Parasedimentitalea psychrophila: one gene and its partner. The protein of the gene in region 1 interacts with the protein of each later gene in a pairwise test. Links are inferred from orthologs where the notes say so. Each region holds a gene or a part of one and is shown on either strand. Other genes may lie near its edges. The genes, in order: QPJ95_RS13255 and rlmB.

What was found.
Region 2: the proteins of QPJ95_RS13255 (region 1) and rlmB interact in binary tests that used the Escherichia coli proteins (3 or more experiments, as listed by UniProt). The link is inferred for Parasedimentitalea psychrophila from one-to-one orthologs.

What each region holds. Positions count from the first base shown.
Region 1 is NZ_CP127247.1:2,722,549-2,731,393, reverse strand. The notes cover bases 5,944-8,845. They hold QPJ95_RS13255 (NAD(P)H-hydrate dehydratase), read right to left. Parts: upstream 8,257-8,845; coding sequence 6,631-8,256; downstream 5,944-6,630. Other genes in these bases: glnA (type I glutamate--ammonia ligase), read left to right, coding at 8,815-8,845; QPJ95_RS13250 (P-II family nitrogen regulator), read left to right, coding at 8,428-8,766; QPJ95_RS13260 (Hint domain-containing protein), read left to right, coding at 6,158-6,634. Also shown: QPJ95_RS13295 (adenylate/guanylate cyclase domain-containing protein), read right to left, coding at 1-2,479; QPJ95_RS13280 (TroA family protein), read right to left, coding at 4,282-4,629; QPJ95_RS13275 (hypothetical protein), read left to right, coding at 4,836-5,534; QPJ95_RS13270 (hypothetical protein), read left to right, coding at 5,531-5,728. UniProt on the Escherichia coli protein: Bifunctional enzyme that catalyzes the epimerization of the S- and R-forms of NAD(P)HX and the dehydration of the S-form of NAD(P)HX at the expense of ADP, which is converted to AMP.
Region 2 is NZ_CP127247.1:189,602-198,543, forward strand. What follows is about bases 5,164-8,162. They hold rlmB (23S rRNA (guanosine(2251)-2'-O)-methyltransferase RlmB), read right to left. Parts: upstream 7,052-8,162; coding sequence 6,275-7,051; downstream 5,164-6,274. Other genes in these bases: QPJ95_RS00940 (CoA-binding protein), read right to left, coding at 5,164-5,522; QPJ95_RS00945 (YHS domain-containing (seleno)protein), read right to left, coding at 5,713-6,177; QPJ95_RS00960 (transposase), read right to left, coding at 7,363-7,779. In the rest of the region: imidazole glycerol phosphate synthase subunit HisH, read left to right, coding at 1-425; QPJ95_RS00900 (hypothetical protein), read right to left, coding at 451-1,032; QPJ95_RS24110 (WGR domain-containing protein), read left to right, coding at 1,387-1,698; QPJ95_RS00910 (DUF2147 domain-containing protein), read right to left, coding at 1,707-2,093; hisA (1-(5-phosphoribosyl)-5-[(5-phosphoribosylamino)methylideneamino]imidazole-4-carboxamide isomerase), read left to right, coding at 2,225-2,947; QPJ95_RS00920 (DUF2867 domain-containing protein), read left to right, coding at 2,950-3,414; QPJ95_RS00925 (YqaA family protein), read left to right, coding at 3,411-3,842; imidazole glycerol phosphate synthase subunit HisF, read left to right, coding at 3,899-4,660; QPJ95_RS00935 (phosphoribosyl-ATP diphosphatase), read left to right, coding at 4,657-4,974; more of QPJ95_RS00940, read right to left, coding at 5,052-5,163; QPJ95_RS00970 (UbiX family flavin prenyltransferase), read right to left, coding at 8,495-8,942. UniProt on the Escherichia coli protein: Specifically methylates the ribose of guanosine 2251 in 23S rRNA.

The DNA of each region.
Region 1 (8,845 bases):
GCGACATACCCAAAACATAACGGTCAAAGGCCTCACGCAATTCACCACGGTAATATTGCGTATAGCACACGGCGTGATCAGCTGTCGTTAGCAGCAGTGGCGCGCCAACCGCGTCGGCCATGTTGCTAACTTCCTGAGCCACATTGATCCCATGCACAAGCTCGCCGCGCAGGAAGTGCATCGTCCAAATACCCCAGGTCGCACCATAAAGCGCTTCGCCATTATTCAGGCTGCGCGCGATGTCACGGGATCGAAACGCAGCATCCGCTACCTTGGAAGAGCCCCAGCCATAGATCGACATGCTGACAGCCATGAGCGCCATCTGGATACCAAGCTCTGAATCCTCGCGCTTTGATCCTTCGGGTTGGTTTTCCAGAAGGTGCAAAGCCGAAGTGAAGTGCGCGAGGGCGGCAAGGTTCGCGACACGGTCCATCGCTTCATGACCCGCCAGCGTCCAATATTCGATCGCTTCTTCTATCAAGCCACCGAATTCGCAATGCCTGGCGATTGTTTCCGGCTCTTGCACCCCAAATGCCGGTTCCCCGTTCAACATTGCGAGGGCAAGTGCGAGGTGAACCTCCTGCCGCCTGCTGCGCAGCATGGATTCGTAGGCTGTGTCCTGCACAAGTGCGTGGTTGAACACGAAGTATTCCGGTCCCAATAGCCCGCCACGATGGAGAAGTTCGGACCCCTCCAGCAGTTGAAAGGAAACATCCAGATCCGAACCGACCGGCGCAATTGCGTTGATCATCTGCACAGTGAACTCGCGTCCTATAACCGCGCCAAGCTGAGCAACCTCTTTGGCCACCCCGGTTCGGTCAAGGCGCGACATCAACAAAGCCTGCAACGTAGTCGGGATGTCCACCACATCATGGCTCTCTGCCATCACTGCGTCATCGTCCAGCGCCGCATCAAGAATCGATTTGGTCAGTTCTTCGATAAACAGTGGCACACCATCGGTTTTTTCGATAATCCGCCGTGCCAACACCACCGGCAGGGTACCCTCGCCTCCGATATTGTTTACCAGAGCGATTCCAGCATCAGGATCAAGCGGCTCCAGTATAAGCGTTTCGCCTGACGATTTCAGAGTGTCGGACGGTGTAAACCTAGGACGGAAGGTCACTAGGAGCAAAAGTGGCAGATCCGCTATATGCTCGGACAACAGATCAAGGAATTCCAGCGTCGTGGGGTCGGCCCAATGGGCATCTTCCAGCACGACAAGCACCGGTCCTAAGGTTGTCATACCCTCAACGCGCCGCTTTAGAGCCTCGAACGTCAACCGGGCGCGGACCTGAGCTTCCAGCTGCGCACCATTTTCCATTGGTGCGCTGACAAGACTGGCCAGATAAGGCAGGTCGGCTTCAGACAGACCCTGTGTATCCGCGATCAGAGCCGCTGCCTTGGCTTGCCGGATGTCTGCGGTGTCGCTGCGCTTGATCCCGGCATCACGCTCCAGTTCGGCCACCATCGGGTGCAATGCGCGGTTGGTCAGGTGTGGCGCGCATTGCCATTCAACCGCCGCGCGGCCCGCCAGAGAATAGATACCACGCACCAGCCGGGACTTGCCGATGCCCGGGGGGCCTTCGATCAGGCAAATATTCCCGTTGCCGGCGCAGGCTGCATCCCAATAACCGGCGAGCGTCTTAAGTTCTGCTTCTCGGCCAACGATCGATTGCACCCCATCCACTGCGTGTGCATCGAACCGGCTCTTGCCGGTGGTTTCCCGTATCACTGCAAAAACGGTGCGAAGCTCGCCAAACCCCTTGACCAAGACCGATCCGCGCGCGTCGAAATCAAAGGTGCCGCTGGTCAGATGCTGGGTCGCTTCGGCCACGACAACTTCGCCGGGATTGGCAAGACTTTGCATCCGCGTAGCAAGGTTTGGCGTTTCTCCAACAACAAAATCCCTCGGGGTCGCGGAATCGCCGGGCATATCTCCGACAACGACCCGGCCAGTAGCCACACCGATGCGCACCTTCAGCGGATTGGGTGCCAGCGTTTCCATCCCCTGAACGACTGCGGCCGTGGCCAATGCAGCACGGATAGCACGCGAGGGATCGTCCTCTTGCGCCACGGGATAGCCGAAATACACCATCAGCCCGTCACCCTGAGTATAGGCAAGGAAACCACCATGGGCCTTCATCGTCGCAACAGCAATGTCGAGATAACTTGTGATGACCTCTCGCAGATCTTCCGGGTCCAGCGTGGTTGCCAAAGTGGTTGAGTCCACCAGATCTATGAAAGCCACTGTGAGCTGTCGTCGTTCCGCAGGCATTCGCGGGCGGGCGGGAAACGGAACCGTTTCTGTGTTGATCGCCGCGCGGAACCGCTTGCGCTGACCGAGCTTTAAACCGATTTCTTTAAGATCATCGTCAGTCAGATCATGCACCATCGAGGGATCGATTTTTTCGACGGCGAAGAGTTCAACTAGATCATTCAATCCATGAGCAGAAAGTAAATCCTGTAAAGTCCGTGACACCCCTGCCCCCTTAGGTCAGATCCAAACGCGCCAATTTGCGCGTTTTTCAAGTCCCTATACATTTGCGTAAAGTTTATCTTGACCGACATTCCCCAAGTAGAGCGCCAGAAGGTAATGTCACGCGCGAGCGCGGGGGAGGCGTTACATTCAACCTGGGTCATGCATTTATTGATGGCAGGGCAGTTCAGATCCCCACGTTCGGCTCCATCAGTGCTACCTTTTGCCCATATCGGGGAATGAACCACGATTTGGACATACATATCGAGCCGCTTTCCTTTAGATTTTGCTGTTGTCGTTCTCAGTCGGGCACTGGCGGTGCGCGCAACCGATTGATAGCCGCCAAAATGCGGTTGAACAGATCGCCGCTGACTGCGACGTCGTCCAATTGGAATGTGATGACGCGGGCGTGTCGCACAACTTTTGCGCCGATTTTGATCAGCCGGGTCTGCAGGCTGGTCAGCGACCAGTCGGCCATCTCCTCGGGCAACTCGACGCCCTGTAAGAAGACACCCAGATTGTAAGCCAGTGCGTAGGTGCTGTCAGACCAATTCGAACTGGTCTCTGCAAGGACAACATGACTGTCCTATATGCCGCGCCAAGTTGGCGCCACTCAGCGAGAGTGGCGGTGCGGTTGAGTTTGAAATTTCCGCGTGAATAAAGGCGACGTTCCTGGTTGAAGTGATTGCAAACCGAGGCGTGTACTGAGACGAACTTCTGTAAACTTCGCATACGACGAAAGCGCAGCATTGCCCGTTCTCGTCGTCGAAACGGAAGGTGGGAATTCTCAGCGTGGTTATTCAGCCAACGCCCGGTTTTTTTGTCGGGCAGTATTGCCGATGACCTTCATCGCGGCGCCGTAAGACCGAAGTAGGTCGGTCACGATGACATGTGGAGGGCCAAAGCGCTTCATTGTTTTTCTGAAGAATTTCAATGCCGATTTGCGGTCACGGCGCTTGGTGACATGGCTTTCAAGCACCTCGCCCTCGTGATTCACAGCCCGCCAGAGATAATGGGTTTCACCGTTGTTTTTTACCAACACCTCGTCCAAATGCCATTTCCAATTTGAGAGAGCACGAAGTTGCTGAACCCGTTTTTTTTCTTCGGATCTCAGCGGCGAACAACGGCCCAAAGCTATTCCACCAAAATCGCACAGTCTCATGACTGATTTCGATCCCGCGCTCATGCCGCAAATCCTCCACATTCCGGAGCGACAGGGGGAACCGGACGTACAACATCACCGCAAAGGGCGCGTTCCAGCAATTTCCCGACCCATGCAACACAGTCCGTCCACCAAGAGAAGTCAGGATTGCGGAAGCCACTGCGCCAAGCGCGTAATAGGAAGTCGCCGCCGCTTCGGCGCGCGACAGATAGATCATCTGACCTTCGCGGCAGGCATGCAGCTGGACACAAAAGCCGGGGAATAGGGATTCCATGTAACCAGTAACCGCGTCTGGGTATTGCTGGCGTGAAGACCGGTAAGTGGTCTTGATGAAATCACCGTCAAATTCCTGCAGGGCTTCGGCGCTGACATCGATCCGGTCGCCGTCTGGAATTGCTTCGATTGCGGCCGGGCGCTGAAACCCTGCATCGAGCAGAACCTTTCCGATATTGAAGTAAGGGTTGAAGGCAAAGAAGGATTTAGACTGCGCATGCAGGGTTGAGACCATGATGGTTTTGGTGTCGATCACCTCGCGAATCAAGGCGATCTGCGACTGATAGCGCCGCTCCATCACGGCCAGTTTATCGTTGGCGCCAGCAATATCGGCGATCATGGCGTAAATTTCCCACTCGGTCTGTTTAGTCTAATCAAACACCACCGTCGGAGCCAATGCGCGCAGCTGATCTAAATCCGCTGACTGCCAGGTGGTTGTCAGGATCAGATCCGGGTTCAGGCTGGCGATTTTTTCGATATCAGCTGGCTTGCCGCCAACCCAGGTATTGTCTGAGGTGCCAAAATCAACACCGGTGACAGCCGCACTCGACCGGAAAAACGCCGTGGTTTCGCTGTCACTGCGGCCATGGCTACCGACAGGAATAATGCCAAGTTCAATCAGCGGGATTGTCAACTTTAAATCATGCAATGACACAATGCGCTGGGGGCAAACCGGAACAGAAACCTCGGTACCTTTTTCGTCGGTGAGATTACGCATTTCTTGCGCCATCGCGGGCGTCAAATGCGCGGCAGTGGTCAGGGCTGCGACCACTGCAAGTGATCGCAAACTAAAAGGAACATAAGTCTTCTCCGTGTTACTTCGTTCTTGGAATGCTGGCTGAATATCAAAGCTGGCGGTTGTACTGACTTTTTACGATCAGGGTCAAAAAGACCGGCACCCCACCCGCCGCAACGGCGAAGCCTGTGCAACACGTCCGCGCTCAAGGCTACGATCTGGACGCTCAGACGGCAAACCTGAAAATGACAGACGAGGGCCGCAACCTGATTAACAGCGGTGACACGGTGCTTGTCTGGGTCAATGAGGCAGATCTGACCATTGCAACCATGCAACCCACTGCGGCACCACAAAGCCTTGATGAGCGCATGAAGGCTGCGGGGATGCTGACGCTGACCCAAATGCTGGCCGAACCTATCATGGGGAAATTCGGCACCCATGCGGCCATGAACAACATGGAGCTCTTCGGCCAGTGGCTGGACAGCAAGCGCACGGAATACCAAAAAATGCGGATGCGGTATGAGCTGGGCGGCAAATCAAAAGACGACGATTTGTGGGAATGGTTTTTTGCACACGCCGCGACTTTTTCAGAGGTCTGCGACAATTTCCGCGCAGCTGGGGCCTCAACGCCCCACAGCACTGTTACAGTGGCAGAGGCGACGGCCATTAGCGACCGGTTGATAGAGGACCTGGACCGACCTGCAAAAGAAGGTCTCCTTGATGTCATCGAAATCGAGTTTCTGCGGTCGTCGCTGAGTGAAATTGTTATGTTGGATCGCCAGCCCAAAACCGCTGAATGCAACAGCTACATTTACGGCGAATGTGCAAAGATCGCTCGCGCAGCACTGGAACGGAAACAGCACATCAAGTCAGAAGAAGAGGCATGAGCGAACAACCAAAAATACAACAACAGATATTCATCAAGGTGAGTGACGTTCCTAAATTTTACAGCATAGGCCGGGACAAGATCTATCGCTGGAACAAAGAGGTCCCGCAACGGATCGTAATCCACAAGATAGATCGCAGCGCATTGGTGAAGGTTGCCGACCTCAACAAGATCTTCGAAGACGCAGCGACCTAGCACGCTTCAAATGGGGGGCTAGTCGGGGAGCCAGCAACCCCAGCGCCCGTCAATTTATATATATCAACTAGTTAAGGTGGAAAAATGGTGCGGGTGAAGGGACTCGAACCCCCACGCCTCGCGGCGCCAGAACCTAAATCTGGTGCGTCTACCAGTTCCGCCACACCCGCACGCTACGCCAGGATGTCCTAACGTGTGGCGCTGATAGCAAAGCTTGTCACCGGATGCGAGGGCAAATCGACAATTCCGGCACTTATGGCGTGACGGCAACAAAAACCGAAAATTTCACGGTTTGTTTACGTTTACCGGCAAAAAACCGCGACAGAATCAAGCTTTTGCCACAGTCTGAGGGAAAAACGCTGAGGCAGACAGGGCGAGAACGCAATGAAAACGCAGTCCATCAGGCCTGCGCGGGACATAAGTCCGCGTATGGAAAAGGGCCATTCATCATCAGTATCCACCCCGATGACCGGACTGCTGCGGGACACGGTTGTGTTGACACGCAGCGGCGAGGTCTTGGTGCAGGACATCCGCGCCGGCCACCTTATTATCACCCGCGGCGCCGGGCTGGTGCGGGTTCAGGATGTGGCGTGCCATCGCGTCCTGATGCAAGCCATATCAATTGCAGCCGGTTCGCTGGGCGATACCCGCCCCGACACCGATATGATTTTGCCCGCAGACCAGCAGATCCTGACCCGTGATTGGCGCGCAAAGGCCCTGTTCGGCTTGGATCAGGCCCTTGTGTCCGCCTCGTCTCTGGTGGACGGAGAGTTCATCCGCGATCTGGGCCAACAGAATGTCAACCTCTACTCGGTGAAACTGGAGCGCCCGCAGGTGATTTACGCAGGCGGGTTAGAGGTGGCGGGCTCCACTGTTGGCACTGTTGATTTGCGCCCGACCGCCTAAAGCCCCAGATCCCGGAACACCGCTGGCAACTGCTCTGCCAGGTCCTCGGCGATCAGACCAGGGCCAAATTTGCGCGCACATTCCACATGCAGCCAGGCCGCCGTTTCTGCCGCCTGCATCGGCGCAAATCCGCGCGCCATCATGCCGGTGATAAAGCCTGCCAAAACATCCCCCGACCCGGCGGTGGCCAACCAGGGCGCCGACCGTTGGTATTGCGCCGAATTGATAGAACAGCGCCCATCCGGCGCGGCGATAACAGTATCCGGTCCCTTGAACAGCACCACACATCCGGCGCGCTTCGCGGCCTCCCGGGTTGCGTCCACCTTGGAATAGGCCGGGCCCGCGGTCGCAGGCGCATCCAGCCTCTCGGCAATATCCGGAAACAACCGGGCAAACTCGCCCCCATGTGGGGTGATCACGCAGTCCTCGTGCAGCATATCAAACAGCACCGCCGGTTTGACGCTGAACCGGGTCAGTGCATCCGCATCCAAAACGGTCGGCCGCCTTTCCTTTAGCACCGCCAGAACCAGTGCCTGGGTGTCGGCCCGAATCCCCATTCCAGGCCCGACACACAAAGCGTTATAGCGCGCATCCTCAAGCAATTCTGCCAACCCCGGCGCTCCGTCGATTTGCCGCACCATAACTGCGGTCAGGTTGACTGCATTCTCAAACATCGCCGAGCGCGGTGATCCCAATGTGACCAGCCCGGCCCCAATGCGCAAAGCCCCGCGCGCCGCCATCCGGGCAGCACCAGTGTTGCCATGACCACCCGACAGGACCAGCGCGTGACCATGGGTGTACTTGTGGCTTGCTCCATTTTTCCCGCATAAAATCGGGGTGGTAAGCTCCACAACCCCCTTCCGTTCATCACCGCTTGAAAGCCCGATATCCTTGACAACAATTTTACCGCAACTCGAGGCCCCGGCGGCAAGATAATGCCCCAGTTTAGCTCTGTGAAAAGTCACTGTCAGGTCGGCTTCAATTGCCGGATCAGGTGGCGATGACGGGCGGCCTTGTTCTGCCGTCTCACGCAGCACAAACCCACTGTCGGCACAGACCCCCGACGCAACATCCACCGCCACCCAGCGAGGAGGGCCGGTCTCCGCCCCCGCCGCCCCGCAGAGCTCACGGTAAAGCGCGCCAAGCGGTCGGCTCAACCCGGTCCCAAATAACGCATCCACATAGAGCGACGCCGGTGCTCCGTGCGGAGGCTGAAAATCCTCGAAGAGATGGACATCCCCCAGCCTTTCCCATCGCTCACAATTCACTTTGGCATCCGGTGGCAATGTCCCGGCATCCCCATACAGAAACACTGCCACCTCCCAGCCGTGCTCTTTCAGCAGTCGCGCCACCACAAAGCCGTCACCGCCATTGTTACCCGGCCCGCACAGCACCACCGCGCGCAGCGGATCGTTTTCATCTGGCTCTAAATATCCCGGGGAGCGCGAGGGGCTGGCCCCTCGCTCCGAGGCGTACGAACCCAACTCTGGCCATTGCTCAAAAATGGCCTCGACCACCCCCCGCCCGGCCCGTTCCATCAGCTCCAGCCCAGTCACCTCACCAGACTCGATCGCGGCCTGTTCAATAGCCCGCATCTGGGCAGCGGTTAGCAGTTCAGTCATCTCGGGGCCTCATCGATTCAATTCCGCGTAAAAAATAGGCGTATCGCTGCCAAAATGGGCAATTAAGCGTCGCGCGAATGCAGTTTTTCTCACTCATGGCTCAGTATACATTGCTGTTCCTAATAAGAAGTGATCTGACCAGCCTCGACAAGGTGTGAGGAGCCCCGTGACATGAAAAAGATCGAAGCCATCATCAAGCCGTTCAAACTGGACGAGGTGAAGGAAGCGTTGCAAGACGTCGGTGTACAGGGGCTCTCGGTCATCGAGGTCAAGGGTTTTGGCCGTCAGAAAGGCCACACAGAATTATACCGCGGCGCCGAATATGTGGTGGATTTTCTGCCCAAGGTGAAGGTCGAGATCGTGCTGGACGACGATCAGGTCGACGCCGCGATCGAAGCCATCGTTGACGCCGCCAAGACCGACAAGATCGGCGACGGCAAGATCTTTGTCTCGACCGTCGAGCAAGCCATTCGCATTCGGACCGGCGAGACCGGCTCGGACGCGCTGTAACCCACAGCATTCATCTACACAGATCATCCAATCAGAAGGACTAAGGGAATGAGCGCAGACGCAATTCTCAAGACACTCA
Region 2 (8,942 bases), 2.5 Mb from region 1 along the record:
TGGTCGAGGCGGTCGAACAAAAAGGCCGCCCCTTTCTGGGCATTTGTGTGGGCATGCAGTTGATGGCAACCACCGGGCATGAATACGAAAAGACCGCCGGCATTGGCTGGATTGCTGGCGATGTGGTTAAGATCACCCCCTCTGACAGCGCCCTGAAGGTGCCGCACATGGGATGGAACAATCTGGTCATCGACAGTGATCATGCAATCTTTGACGGCATTTCATCCGGCGACCACACCTACTTCGTGCACTCCTACCAGTTTCAGGTCCGCGACCCGGCCGAACGTCTGGCCCATGTGGACTACGGCGGCGAGGTCACCGCAGTGATCGGCCGCGACACTATGATCGGCATGCAGTTCCACCCAGAGAAAAGCCAGGACGTGGGGCTGCGGATGATCGGTAACTTCCTGATCTGGAAACCGTAGTTACATCGGCCACACACTTTGGGTTTCATTGCAACAGAACGGTAAAAAATTGCCATTCGAGCATGTTAATCCTTAAAAGCCGGACGGTGGTAATGGTCAGTCCTGCCCCAATCACAAAATAAACCGGCACCCGCCCCAGCGCATAACCTCGCAGGAAAAGCCCAACCATACCGATCAAAGCAGACACAATCACGAGGAGTGCTGCAATTAGTATGCCGCCGCCTTCGGCGAGATCCGCCTTCTCCGTTTCAATAAACTGCGCAGCCGCTGACATAAACATAACAAGCATTGCGATCATGCCAAAACTGAATCCAAGAAGCGAGAAAATCAGTTTCGCCCGGTTTGAGGTTTGGCGTACGGGCTGTTCCACGTTGGCCGAACGCTGAGGCGCGGCTGCCTGGGCCGACCCAGCCGACCATCTAAAAAATTCGCGACCCATCATGAAAATACCAAACAATAACATCAACACACCGGCGAAAACAAAACCGGATATTGCGTTGATCCCGGCATAGTCCCGGATCGTTTCGTAATTCTCATTCACGAACTTCACTGTGAGACTGCCAATTGATACGATTACCGCAGCGAGGCCCATTTTAACTACATTCAATTTCCGCGCTCCGGTTTGCTTCGCTTGCGACGCACCTTGGCCCCATCCATGTCAGCCGCCCGAACCGTCAGGTGAAATCAGTCCATCAATGTCGTCAATCTATCCATGTATTATCAATGTCGTCAATCTATCCATGTATCCGGAATTTCCGTCAGATTTTTCGGGTTTTGCAAATGGTACAGCCTGTCACAACAGGGGACAAACACTTACACAGGAGCCCCCATGCTGATCCCTCGCCACAATGCCACCGCCTCGACCCGATTTCCGCGTTGCAAATTCTGTCACGCCAGGATCAACAGCTACCCAGCGCGCAGCGAATACACTGGGACGGCTTAACCCGATCATCAGCAAGCGATGGACAGGCCCGCCGGTTACGGGCATACGGGCCGGACGCTTTCAAATCAGGTCCAGCCCGTGCATATCCGTCTCGAAAAATTTGACCATCATCAGGGTCAGCACCGCTATTGCGTGCTGAGCCTGTACCAGACCTTGTTTGGCGATTGGTGTGTAGAACGGGTGGCAGGCCCGCTTGGCGCCGCCGGCGGCCAGCAAAAACGCCTGTACCTCGGCAGCTATGCCGAGGCGCTGAGCACGGTTGAGGCCCACCGTGACCGGCAGGTCAAACGGGGCTTCGTGCCAATCCCGGTGCAATTGGGCCTGCTGTAGACCGCTGGTCAGTTAATCCGGCTCCAGGTCTGTTTCGAACAAAGCAAGCCGCCAGCGATACAGCCCTTCAAGGCCAGGGTGTCGCCTAACAGGGTGATTTTCCCGAAATAGATTTTATCGTTCGACGGACGCCAAACTTCGCCGGTGTAATAGCCATCGCCCTGCGCCATCATGTCGATCACCAGAGTTTTGCCCAGGTTTGGCGATTGATATTCACCTTCGGCGTTGAAGGTGCGGGCAATCTTGCCACAGATCGCCGCACCACAGGGCGCCATGTCGATATGGGCATAGGAGCCATCATCAACTTCTGTCTTCCATGTGCCAGCCACCGGATCTGCCGCTGCTGCGCCTGCCAGCCCTAGCCCGAAAGCCAGCCCAAGAACCAATTTCATCATCATCTTTCCTCCCACTGATGGCGTCACTGTGACCCAGTCAGCCAATTTCAGGCAAGGTTGACTTGGGGTCGCGTTGCATTCTGGGCCTCTCTTGTGCAAAACACCGGCAAGCACTCCAGAAAGGCGCCACCATGATCCTCTATCCTGCCATCGACCTCAAAGACGGCCAGGCCGTGCGCCTGCTGCATGGAGATATGGACAAGACCACCGTGTTCAACGACAACCCCGCCGCCCAGGCGCTGGAGTTTGTCGAGGCGGGGTGTGAATGGTTGCACCTGGTTGACCTGAACGGCGCCTTTGCTGGTGAGCCGGTCAATGCGGCCCCGGTCGAAGAGATCCTGAAGCAAACCAAGGTCCCGGCCCAGCTGGGCGGCGGCATCCGCGACATGGCCACGATTGAGGCCTGGATCACCAAGGGCCTGGCGCGCGTCATCCTCGGCACTGTCGCGGTTGAAAACCCCGATCTGGTCCGCCAGGCGGCGCGCGAATTCCCCGGCAAGGTTGCCGTCGGCATTGATGCCCGCAATGGCCGCGTCGCCACCAAAGGCTGGGCCACCGAAACCGACATCATGGTCACCGATCTGGCCAAATCGTTTGAGGACGCCGGCGTCGCTGCCATCATCTACACCGACATCCTGCGAGACGGTGCGATGAAAGGCCCCAATGTGACCGCCACCGCCGATCTGGCCAATGCGGTCTCGATCCCGGTAATTGCCTCGGGTGGCGTGTCTTCGCTGGACGATCTGCGGGCGCTGAGGTCCTGCGGCGCGCCCTTGAACGGTGCCATTTCAGGCCGTGCGCTCTATGACGGCGCGATTGACCTGAAACAGGCTCTGGCGGTTCTCAGAGACTGAACATGAGCCGCACCACCAAGACGGAGCTGCCGAAGCACTCGCTGCTGCACAGGTATGTCCAAAAGGGCGACTTTCTGGATTGCTACAAATGCGCCACGGCCCTGCCCGTGGATGACGCAGCCCAGCGAGCCATGGCTTTTCCGTCTTGGGCCAAGGGCCTGCTACGCCTGCGCAACATTCTGGTGGCCCCGTTAGGTCTGGCGCATGAATTCCCCAAAGGCGAAAAGATCGGCCCCTTCCCAATTGATCGGCGCGGCGATCACGAGATCATCCTTGGCTTCGATGATTCTCACCTGAACTTCCGCATCTCGATCCTGACAACGGGACGTGAGGCCTATTGCGCCACCTGGGTGCAGTGCAACAACAGGCTGGGCCGCCTCTATCTGACGGTGATCATGCCGTTCCACGTGCTGATCGTGCGCAACGCCGTCCGCCAGATCTGGCGCCCCGACATCAAGTCCCAATGATCTGGTCCCTGCCCGGCCTGTTCGCGCTGTCCTTTTCCGCAGCCACCCTGCTGCCCGGCGGCTCCGAGGCCGCCCTGCTGCTGCTCGCCGCCAAGGGCCAATACACAACCACCACCCTGCTCCTCGTCGCCAGCACCGGCAACATCCTCGGCTCGCTGGTCAACTACGCCTTGGGCCGCTACGCCCTGCGCTATCGACACCGGCGCTGGTTCCCGGTGTCGCCCGCCCAACTGACCAAGGCGCAAAACTGGTTCACCCGCTGGGGACAGTATTCGGTGCTTGCCGCCTGGCTACCGCTCATCGGCGACCCGATCACCGTTGCCGCCGGGGTGATGCGGATGAACTGGCTCCGTTTCCTGCTGCTGGTCACTCTCTCCAAGAGCCTGCGCTACGCCGCCCTGCTCGGCCTTTTCGGCGCCTTTGCCTGAGCACTGGAATTCCGCCGCCCAACCCTCTATGAAAGCGCCATAACCAGAGGCGAACCATGCTAAAAACCCGTATCATCCCCTGTCTCGATGTTGCCAATGGCCGCGTTGTCAAAGGTGTCAATTTTGTCGGCCTGCGCGATGCCGGCGATCCGGTTGAATGTGCCAGGGCCTATGACGCCGCAGGCGCAGACGAGCTCTGCTTCCTCGACATCATGGCAACCGAAGAGAATCGCGGCACCATGTTTGACATGGTGCGCCGCACCGCCGAGCAATGCTACATCCCGCTCACCGTTGGCGGTGGCGTGCGCTCGCGCGAAGACGTCCGTGCCCTGCTGCTGGCCGGTGCCGACAAGGTCTCGTTCAACTCCGCCGCCGTTGCCAACCCCGATGTCATCGCCCAGGCCGCTGAACAGTTCGGCAGCCAGTGCATCGTCTGCGCCATCGACGCCAAGACCGTATCCCCGGGCAAGTGGGAGATCTTCACCCATGGCGGCCGTCGCGCAACCGGCATTGATGCAGTGCAATTTGCCCGCACCGTGGTGGCCAAGGGCGCCGGTGAAATCCTGCTCACCTCGATGGACCGCGACGGCACCAAATCCGGTTTCAACCTGCCGCTGACCCGTGCCATCTCGGATGCGGTCCAGGTTCCGGTGATCGCCTCCGGCGGCGTTGGCACCCTGGATCACCTGGTCGAGGGCGTCACCAAAGGCCATGCCAGCGCAGTGCTCGCCGCCTCAATCTTCCACTTCGGCGATTTCACCATTGCCGAGGCCAAGGCCCATATGCAGGCCGCAGGCATTCCAATGAGGCAGACATGAATATCCTTCACGACCTTGAAGCCACCATTCAATCCCGCAAGGGCGCCGACCCCTCCAGCAGCTGGACCGCCAAGCTGCTGTCCAAAGGCCCGGAAAAATGCGCCGAGAAATTTGGCGAGGAAGCCATCGAGGCGATCATCGAAGCGGTCAAAGGCGACCGCGCCAAACTGGCAAGCGAAGGCGCTGACGTGCTCTACCACTTCCTGGTGATGCTGGCCGCCCGCGAGGTGTCCCTGGACGAGGTGCTGAATGAGCTGGCCCGCCGCCAGGGCCTCAGCGGCGTCGCCGAGAAAGCCGCCCGCCCAAAACCCTGATCTTCTTCTTGTTTCAAATACCTTGGGGGTGAGGCCACAGGCCGAGGGGGCAAGGCCCCCTGATCTTATCCTGCACCTTATAATTTCGACGAAATTATCCCGGTGGCAAAGCCGCCCATCCGCAGCTCACCATGCAGCCGCTGATACTCAATCTTAGGGCAGCGATTCTGCACCACTCCCACCCCGCGCGCTTCTGCTTTGGCCGCCGCCTCAGCATGCTGCACTCCAATCTGCATCCAGATGGTCTGCAGATCAGGGAATGCAGCAAGTGCCTCGTCAACGATCTCTGGCACGGCTTCGGAGCGGCGGAAGATATCCACCATATCCACCCGACCCTCAATCGCCGACAGGCTCTCCTGCACCACTTGACCAAATATCCGCTCACCAACATGGCGCGGATTGACCGGAATGACCCGGTACCCCTTTAGGGACAGATACCGCGCCACATAGTAGCTGGGGCGCACTGGGTTCATCGACATGCCAACCACCGCCACCGTCTTGGTGCGGCGCAGAATATCTCTCAAAAACGGATCGCTATATGTCGTCATGTCGGCACCCTACGCGCGCCACATCCCAAAAGGGAAGCCAATAAAAAATGCGCCCAGGGGAAAGCCCGGGCGCAAGGTCTGGAACGAGGGACAGTGAAATTAGATCCGCAGCGGTTCCGCGCTGCGGTCCTTAGACGATATGGAGCAAAAACGCCGGATATAAAGGTCTGATCGCAGCTTTGTGAGACCACTATTCATGCCCCAGCACATCCGGCCAATTGCTGCGCCCGCTGACGATCAGATCCGTCATGTCACGGCGCCAGATTTCCTGCACCGACGCACTGTAGAGCAGATACAATTGATTATCGACGATTTGCCAGGACTGCGGAGCGCCGGACATCAGATAGCCCTGCGATACGGCATAGGCACAATAACCGCCAAACATCGGCGCATAGGCTCGCGGGTTGCTTTCAAAATGCCGCCGATTGTCTGCCGACACAAACCGCCAGACCGCCCCTTTCCACATCACCGCATGGTCCGAGTGTCCCAGAACCGCGCGCCGCTCGACAAAAAACGCCACTGTGTCATAGCCAGAAATGGCCAGGCCCGATTCGGCATAGAACATCGGCTGATCCGCCAGTGCCGGGCGCACCGGTTGAAAAAACAGGGCAACAACAGCGATTATGGCAATGCGCAGCAGCAAGATAAACTCCATCCCAGGGTCAGACTGCTGCAATGTGCCGGATCAGCTCTGCCCTGCCTAGGGTGGATACGAGTTTGTGAACCACCTGTGACTGCTGCGCGATCAGATGTTACCGCGCAATCGACGCATAGAGCGCCAGCGCTGCAGCATTCGATACATTCAGCGAGCCAAAGCCGCCAGCCGCATCAATCTTGACCAGCTGGTCCACGGTTTCCTTGGTCTTCTGCCGCAGCCCCGGACCCTCGGCCCCCAGCACCAGCGCCACCGGCCGGTCCCGGCGTCCCTCCAGCGCCGCCTCGATGGTGACCTCGGCCTCGCCGTCCAGCCCCAACACCACAAACCCCATGTTCTGCAACTCGACGATGGCATCCGACAGATTTCGCACCCTGACATAGGGCTGACGCTCCAGCGCCCCACTGGCAGATTTGGCCAGGGCCCCGGTTTCCGGCGCCGAATGGTGACGGGTGCCAATCACCGCACTGGCCCCCAGCACTTCGGCGGTCCGCAATATGGCACCGACGTTATGCGGATCGGTCACCCGGTCCAGCAACAACACCCGAGGCACCTCGGCGCCGATGCAAGTGTCGGCCAGGCTGCCCCAATGCAGCGGCTTCACTTCCAGCACCGCGCCCTGATGCACCGAATTGGGGTCAATCGGCGCCTTGAAGCTGCGCGAATCCACCAATTCCGGTTCGATCCCCGACTCGGCGATGGCGTCAGCCAGTTTGACCTGCGCGTTGCGCGTCACGATCAGGCGCAATTTCTGGCGCACAGGATTGAGCAGCGCATCGCGCACCGCATGCAGGCCAAACAGCCAGACCGTTTCCGCATCCGAGGCTTTCTTGGCCTGCTCTTTTTCCACGACCCATTTTGGTTTCTTAGTCATCTTGCTCTCCGGCAAAAAAGGATTTTTGAGCCATCGAGAAAAACCTGCGATTTTCCTGTTGACGCTCCGTTGGTGCGCTTGTAGTCACGCCACACATCAGGTGCAACAGCCACCTGATAGTGGGCGACAGGCCGCAAGGTGTGGCAGGGGACTGTAACTCCCTCGCGGAGACGCACGCCTGGTTCGATTCCAGGGTCGCCCACCACTTCTACCTCTAGGACCGCAGTGACAGAGACGCTAATGCTGCGGTTATTGATGATTGGTGAGCCCTATTGGGCAGTCTCCGGCGTGAGAACTGCAGATCTGGAAACTCATAAATATTGCCCCCAGGGCACCGTACCTGTGGTCGCGAGGGTCAGGATCCAGGCGGGAGGGTTGAGCAGCCCCACTTGCGTGGTCCGAGTTGAAAGTTGGCCTTTGGTCCACCGGCACGATGGCCTCAGGCGCTTGTGGGCGGTCGCCCAGAGCACTGTGGAGCCCACTGCCCGGCAGGGTAACATCCGGTGATCGCACAACTGTGCGTTTGCAAGGACAAGCCGCTTTCGCATGACCGCCGTGACGGCGACTTTTTTCTCTTTCCCAGCGGCGGCGAGCTGATCGTATTTAGCTTTCAGGTCCGCATCAAACCGGATTGCGACCAGCGCGGGCATGAAGATGGCATGTCGCAGATTTGAGCACCCGCCCTGTATCCGCGCGTTTCCCTGCCACTTCCCAGAACTCTGTGACAATCATTGACCGGCGCCTGTTCTAATTGTCGATGATATGGCCCGGTAGCTTCACAAATGATCAGCGCTGTTGGTTGCGGTTCAATCCATCTAAACAGCTCCGCAAATCCGTCTATTCCATTGAGAACTTGCATGTGTTGTCCATCAGCCAAGCGATGAACATCAAGTGTATCTTTGGAAACCTCTCTCGGTGCAGGCCCCCTCTCATCGTTTGCCACGCAAACGACTGCCGGGCAGCAGGTCGGCGCGAGGGCTCAGGGGCTCCGCCCGTTCAGGCCTGAACGCGGTCCACTGGAGCCTTTCCAAGACGGTCATCACTCCCGTTGCGGCCTCCCTCAAGATCAATTTGCCAGGGTCAGGTCAGAATCCGCACGCCGCAGCCGCTCGTTCTCTTTCTGAAGCCGCTATAGCTCCTTGAGCTGTTCCGTTCCCATTCCGCATTCGCCGTTGGGCTCGAACCAATGGCACCTTCGACGGCTCATTTCTTCTTCCAGCGGTAATAGGTTTGTTCAGTCACACTGATCTGTCTGATTGCATCTATTCGAGGCATACCTCGCCCCATCAGCACTTCAACCTGCCGTAACGTCACGACAATCTCTTCGGGCTTGGGTCTCTTGATGGCATATATGATCCTCCGGCTTCCTAATCATTGGCGCGGGCCAATTCGAAGGGGGGAGGCTCAGGGCGGTGCCGGAATTTTCAGGCCGTTGACCACAGCTCAGTCAGAAGGCCCCCACTGCCGGGCAATGGGGTTGGTAATATTCAGCATGTCGATGGCGCGGGCTGAAATCTGATCGACAATCTCTGCCACATTTTTGGGCCTCAGATAAAAGGCCGGCACCGGCGGCAGGATAATGGCGCCCAATTCGGTTGCGGCGGTCATGTTTCGCAGATGCGCCAGGGTCAGCGGCGCCTCGCGGGTCAGCAGAATCAGACGGCGCCGCTCTTTCAGTTGAACGCCAGCCGAACGGGTCAGCAGATTATCATCCAACCCATGGGCAATCGCGGCCAGCGAGCGCATTGAACAAGGGGCGACGATCATCCCCGCAACCGGAACCGAACCCGAGGCAATACTGGCGCCGATATCGCCGAGCGGGTGCACCCGTGTTGCCAGCGCCTTCAGGGTCTCAAAGGCCTCCGGGCCGCATTCTTCGGCTAGGGTACGT